Linked DNA regions of Chitinophaga caseinilytica. The protein of the gene in region 2 binds, or shares a complex with, the protein of the main gene of each other region. Links are inferred from orthologs where the notes say so. Each region holds a gene or a part of one and is shown on either strand. Other genes may lie near its edges. The genes, in order: prmC and prfA.

Evidence for each region.
Region 1: the proteins of prfA (region 2) and prmC are in contact, whole or in part, in a crystal structure (PDB 2B3T), measured with the Escherichia coli proteins. The link is inferred for Chitinophaga caseinilytica from one-to-one orthologs.

Annotation. Positions count from the first base shown.
Region 1 is NZ_CP150096.1:5,956,602-5,959,895, reverse strand. The notes cover bases 1-2,972. They hold prmC (peptide chain release factor N(5)-glutamine methyltransferase), read right to left. Parts: upstream 1,928-2,972; coding sequence 1,073-1,927; downstream 1-1,072. Other genes in these bases: ribD (bifunctional diaminohydroxyphosphoribosylaminopyrimidine deaminase/5-amino-6-(5-phosphoribosylamino)uracil reductase RibD), read left to right, coding at 2,027-2,972; WJU22_RS24690 (biopolymer transporter ExbD), read left to right, coding at 603-1,016; WJU22_RS24695 (MotA/TolQ/ExbB proton channel family protein), read left to right, coding at 1-578. In the rest of the region: more of ribD, read left to right, coding at 2,973-3,016; WJU22_RS24675 (YigZ family protein), read left to right, coding at 3,026-3,294. UniProt on the Escherichia coli protein: Methylates the class 1 translation termination release factors RF1/PrfA and RF2/PrfB on the glutamine residue of the universally conserved GGQ motif, i.e. on 'Gln-235' in RF1 and on 'Gln-252' in RF2.
Region 2 is NZ_CP150096.1:761,407-764,695, forward strand. The notes cover bases 117-3,083. They hold prfA (peptide chain release factor 1), read right to left. Parts: upstream 2,155-3,083; coding sequence 1,078-2,154; downstream 117-1,077. Other genes in these bases: WJU22_RS03260 (OmpA family protein), read right to left, coding at 117-238; WJU22_RS03265 (hypothetical protein), read right to left, coding at 376-945; WJU22_RS03275 (amidohydrolase family protein), read left to right, coding at 2,313-3,083. Outside these bases: more of WJU22_RS03260, read right to left, coding at 1-116; more of WJU22_RS03275, read left to right, coding at 3,084-3,289. UniProt on the Escherichia coli protein: Peptide chain release factor 1 directs the termination of translation in response to the peptide chain termination codons UAG and UAA.

The DNA.
Region 1 (3,294 bases), 5.2 Mb from region 2 along the record:
TGATCCCGCTCGGGGTGCTTTCCGTGATCGCTATTTATGTGTTCGTGGAAAGATATCTCACCATCGCCCGCGCCGGCAAGCTCGAAAGCAATTTCATGCCGATGATCCGCGATCACATCACTTCCGACAACATTTCCGCCGCCCGTTCGCTTTCCAAGAACACACAGGGCCCCATCGCGCGGATGATCGATAAAGGCATCCAGCGGATCGGCAAACCGGTAGACAGCATCGAGAAATCGATGGAGAACGTCGGCAAGCTGGAAGTATATAAAATGGAAAAGAACCTCGTGATCCTGTCCATCATCGCCGGCATCGCCCCGATGTTCGGGTTTTTGGGCACCATCGCCGGGATGATCCAGACGTTTTTCAACATCTCCCAGACGTCGGATATTACGCTGAGCACCATCGCCGGCGGTATCTACGTGAAAATGGTGACCTCCGCAGCAGGGCTCATCATCGGCCTCGTGGCGTATGTAGGTTACAGCTACCTGCAGGCGCAGATAGACAAAGTGGTGAACAAGATGGAAGCCGCTTCCTCCGAGTTCATCGACGTGCTGATGGAGCCGGTTAAACGTTAATTTTTCAATTGAAACTGAAGCATCATGAACCTGCGGAGCCGAAATAAAAGACATGCGGAATTGCACAGCGGCGCTTTGAACGATATCCTGTTCATCCTGCTGCTGTTCTTCCTCATCGTCTCCACCCTGGCCAATCCCAACGTCATCAAACTGGCGTTGCCGAAGGCCGCTTCCAACACCAAAGCCAAGCAAACGGTGGTGGTGAGCATAGACGCGGGGCAGAAGTATTTCGTGGGCACCAACCCCGTTAACTTCAGCGAGCTGCAGGCCGCACTCGCTTCTAAAATTCCCGCCGGCGAAGTGGACCCCACCATCGTCATCAACGCGGAAGAATCCGTGCCCATCAGTGCCGTGGTTTCTGTGATGCAGATCGCACGGGAGCTGGGTGCCAAAACGGTACTGGGCACCGCCAAGCCGCAAAACGCGCCAAAGCGGTAAACGAAAAGGAAACTTACAAACCATGATAAACTGCATCCGTAACGGGTGCAGTTTTTTTATGCCTTCGTGGCCCGCACCATCCGGTCTTTCCCGAACATGTCTTTTTTAAGGATGACGTCTGTGAACTTTTGATGGAGGAGCTCCGCCTTCACCGCTTCCCCGTAATCTTCATGTATCTCGAAATACAGTCTGCCTCCGGGTTCCAGGCGCTCCTGGGCCAGTTGGCCGATGCGGCGGTAGAAAAGCAGGGGATCGTTGTCGGGGACGAACAGCGCCGTAGCCGGCTCGAACTGCTGCACGTTGGTGTCCATGCCGGCTTTTTCCTTTTGGGGGATGTAAGGCGGGTTGCTGACGATGACGTTGAGGGCGGGAAGGGGAGCGGCGGCCTGCGGGTCGAGCACATCCTGCCGGATGAAATTAACGGGCGCGTGTTGCATTTGCGCGTTGCGGGCCGCAATTTCCAGGGCGCCGGGGCTCACGTCCATGGCCCAGATATCGGCAGATGGCCAGTGTTTTTTCAGGGCGATGGGGATACATCCGCTGCCGGTGCCTATATCGAGCAGGCGGAGGGCGGGGTGGGAGGGATGGTCGAGCAGCACCCATTCCACCAGTTCTTCCGTTTCCGGCCGGGGGATGAGCACCTGGTCAGACACGATGAGCTCCATGCCGTAAAACCAGCTTTTGCCGGTGATGTGCTGGATGGGCCTGCCGGAAAGCAGTTGCGCCAGGCCTTCCTGGTACTGCGATTCCCACCGGGGCGGGAGGTCCATATCCTTATGCACGATGCGGTCCAGCTTGCCAAGCCCCGTGATGTGCTCCATGAGCAAATGCGCGATGTTGGCGGCTTCGCGGGCGTCGTACAGGGGGCGGATGGCATTGGTCAGGTCTGCGAATGCGGATTGGATGGTCATGTTATACGGCAAATCAGCGGAAAATCGCCGCTGAAACGATATTTTTGCAAATATCTCATTTACGACGCAATGATAGACCATCACCCGCACGAATTTTTTATGCGACGTTGCATCGACCTGGCGCTCAAGGGCTCAGGTCATGCCGCGCCCAACCCCATGGTGGGTGCCGTGCTCGTGCATGAAGGCATCATCATCGGCGAAGGGTATCACCACCATTGGGGAGGCCCCCACGCCGAGGTCAACTGCGTCAACTCCGTACCGCCGGAACTGCAGGAACTGATCCCCCGGTCTACCCTCTACGTTTCCCTCGAGCCCTGCGCCCATCACGGCAAAACGCCGCCCTGCGCCGATCTCGTGGTTTCGCAGAACATCCCGGAAGTCGTGATAGGCTGTATCGACGCCTTCTCGAAAGTGGCCGGCAAAGGCATCGAAAAACTCCGCAACGCAGGCATCAACGTTACCCTGGGCGTACTGGAATCGGAATGCCGCCACCTCAACCGGCGCTTTTTCACCTTCCACGAACAACAACGGCCCTACGTGATCCTCAAATGGGCGCAATCGGCCGACGGATACATCGCCCCCGCCAACCGCGAGCCCGTTCGCATCTCAAACCCGTTTGCGGATCGGCTGGTGCATCGCTGGAGAACAGAGGAAGCGGGGATCATGGTCGGAACACAAACTGCTTTGCTGGATAACCCGCGGCTCACCGCCAGGCTCTGGCCGGGCAAATCGCCCGTCCGCATCGTGCTCGACCTGCAGGATAAAGTGCCGGGAAGCCATTATGTGAAAGACGGTTCCGTGCGCACCCTCATCCTCACATCCACCGAGATCGACACCGCCCAACCCCTCGTGCCGCAGGTGCTCGCGCAATTGCACAGAGAATCCGTGCTGAGCGTGATCGTGGAAGGCGGCGCCGTACTCTTGCAGCAATTCATCAGCGGCGGGCATTGGGACGAGGCCCGCATCATCACCGGGCAAACGGCATTGGGCGGCGGCCTTTCCGCGCCCGTGCTCAAAAATGCCCGCATGCTCGAAAGCAACCACATCGCCGGCGACCGGATCGACATCTTCGTTCCCGCCGAGCATTAAACCCAGGAAATGAACGTTTACTATACGATTGAGAAGAAGTCAACAGCAGAATTCAAAGACCGCGGAAGCAAATTCCTCGCATACGCCTTCCCGGTAAAAAATGCCGAACAGGTCAAAGAATGCCTGCAGGAAGTGAAGAAGGAACACCCCAAAGCCACGCATCACTGCTACGCATACAGGTTGGGGACCGACGGCCTCCAGTTCCGCGCGGTAGACGACGGCGAGCCGGCAGGATCGGCCGGGAAACCCATTCTCGGGCAGATCGACAGCAAACAGCT
Region 2 (3,289 bases):
GTTTGTCCATCTTCTTACCGATGAGCACACCGGCAGTGCCACCTACTGCGGCACCGATGATGGCGCCCAGGGCGGTGTTACCAGCGGCCTTGCCGATCACCGCGCCGGCAGCAGCGCCGCCGCCGGTGCCGATTACGGCGCCTTTTTTCGTATTGTCCATGCTCTGCCACGTGCTGCAGGAGCTGAAAACAAGGATACCTGCCATCGCCATCGCCACAAATGCATTCAATCTTTTCATCTTAAAATATTTTATTGGTTTGAGTACGCTAGCCTAAACAAATTCTTTGCCAACAATTTTTGACGGCAGATAAATTTATGTTTATCAATGTGTAAGGGATAACGGTTTAAAAAGATATGGAGTTATTCCCCGATGCGTCATTTCCCGAAAAGGCCACCAAGAAGCCCGCCCAGGCCGCCGCTGCTTTGCTGCTGTTTGGCGCCTTTCGTGATCATGGCGGTAAGGTCTTGCATATCTACGTCGCCATCGCCGTCTTTATCCAGGCCGAATTTGCCCAGCAGGCCGCCGAGGTTGAAGCCGCCGGTAGAACCGCCGGTGAGGGAACCGATGATGCTGTCCAGCGAAAAAGAGCTGTCTCCGGGATCATTGGTTTTCTTCACGAGGCTGCCCAGAACGGAAGGGATGAGCGACCCTGCGAGGGAGGCTGCGGCACCGTTGTTGAGACCGAATTTCTCCATGAGGTTCTTTACGAAATTCCCCTGAATGCCGTTTACCAAAGGGTTTGCGCTATCGGGCGCGCTGCTTCCGTTGAAAAGGCCCATCACTTCGTTCACATTGCCGTTGGCAAGGGCAGACTGCAGGCCTTCTGCGATGGAGTGAGACGCTTCGCCGATCACGGCATCGTTTTGTTCGTTGGGGACGGCAGGGTTGGCTACCACTGTTTCCTGCGCATTTTCGCGGACCAGTTGCACTAATTGATCTAACATTTGTGAAAGTTTAGGGTGGATAAATTATGAAGCTCGACAATTTCTGCATACGCGCAGGATTAATAACATTTCCCTTCCGCAAATTGTTGCGAAAGGGAATTGTCTATACGGGCGAAGCGGGACGCGACGGGACTATACGCCCATCTGGTCGCCGGTCTTCATTTTCTCTGCGTTTTCAGCGAACTGGAGGGCCTGGATCATTTCATCGACCTCGCCGTTCATGAAAGCGTCGAGGTTATAGACGGTCATACCGATACGGTGATCGGTCACGCGGCCCTGGGGATAGTTGTACGTACGGATTTTCGCGGAGCGGTCGCCCGTGGAAACCAGTGATTTACGTTGCGAAGCGATGGCGTCTTCATGCTTGCGGACGGCCGCTTCGTAAATGCGGGTCCGGAGCATGCGCATGGCGATGTCGCGGTTGGAGTGCTGGCTGCGGCCTTCCTGGCATTCCACCACCACGCCGGTGGGGATGTGGGTGAGGCGAACGGCCGATTCGGTTTTGTTTACGTGCTGGCCACCCGCGCCGGAAGACCGGAAGGTGTCCATCTTGATATCGGCTTCCCGAACGTCTACGTCCACTTCTTCCGCTTCGGGCAGCACTGCTACGGTAGCGGCGGAGGTGTGCACACGGCCGGAGGCCTCGGTGGCGGGCACGCGCTGTACGCGGTGAACGCCGGATTCGAACTTGAGGGTCCCGTATACATCATCACCGGAAACTTCGACCACTACTTCCTTGTAGCCGCCTGCGCCGCCGGTGTTTTCGTTCATGATAGACGTTTTCCAGCCTTTGTTCTCGCAGTAACGGAGGTACATGCGGAGGAGATCGCCGGCGAAAAGGGCGGCTTCGTCGCCCCCCGTGCCGCCGCGGATCTCGAGGATGGCGTTTTTCTCGTCTTGCGGGTCTTTCGGGATGAGGAGGTTCCGGATATCGGCCTCCATCTGGTCTTTCTGTTCCGCCAGGCCTTCGGTTTCTTCCTTGGCCAGCTCGCGCATTTCCTCGTCGCCGCTTTCGAGCACTTCGCGGTTGAAGGCGATGGCTTCGAGGAGCTTGCGATAAGCTTCGTAGGCCTTTACGATCTTTTCCAGCTGGCGGTATTCCTTGCTCAGCTTGCTGAATTGTTTGTTATCGCTCACTACCTCGGGGTTGGTAAGCGCCATGGAAACTTGTTCGTATCGGCCTTTGATGGCTTCCAGTTTATCTATCATAAATCGGTTATCCGGATTAAAATTCAGCAATTTAGGGCTTGATCCTGCGTTATTACGCCGCCTGCCTTGCCGGTTCGGGTTGCAAAATTACGTTTTTGCCGGTTATTTTAAGCGCCCGAAGGCGATGCTTCCGGCCAACATTCCCTAAATTCACCCTTATGATCAAGATTACAGCAGATGATATATTCGACGGGAGAAAGTTTCATGGCCCCGACCGGGCGTTGGTGCTGGACGAGCACGCCACCGTTTCGGCGCTCGTTCCGCGCTCGTGGGTGGGGGAAGATTTCGTGAAAGTGGATGGGATACTTTGCCCGGGGTTCATCAACACCCACTGTCATCTTGAACTGTCGCACATGAAAGGTTCCGTGCCCGAGGGCACCGGCCTCCCCGCTTTCCTGACGGCCGTCATGGAAAACCGCACCCCTCCCGCCGCCGACGTCCTCCATTCCGCCATAGACGCCGCCGCCGAGGCCATGCGCCAGGAAGGGACCGTAGCCGTGGGAGACATCGCCAACACCGCCGCCACCGTGTCCGTCAAACGGCGAACGGCCCACCAGACCGAGTGGCACACCTTCGTGGAATGCATGGGCGTCGCCGACGCATTCGCCCCACAGCGCCTGGAACACTCCATGGCCGTACTGGCCCAGTTCCGCCAGGCACAACTGCCGGCGGCCCTCGTCCCCCATGCGCCCTATTCCGTGTCGCCCACCCTGTTCCGCCTCATCAACGGCCTCAAAAGCAACGGCACCATCAGCATCCACAACCAGGAATCCGCCGCCGAAAACGAATTATTCCGTCACAAAACCGGCCCATTCCTTCAATTTTACCGTCATTTCAATATGGACGCTTCTTCTATCGGGGGAACCGCGTCCAACAGCCTGCCCGCCTTTATCCCGTATTTCGACCAGGGGCAAACGATGCTCCTCGTCCATAATACCTTCACCAACCGGCAAGACGTGGAAGCCGCGCTGGCGCGGGAGGGCGAAACCTACTGGTGCCTCTGTCCCAACGCCAATCTCTATATCGAAGGCATGCTGCCGGATGTGGACATGCTCCTGGAAATGCCCGGGGTAACGATCACACTGGGGACAGACAGTCTTGCATCCAACCACCAGCTTTCCATCTGGCGCGAAAT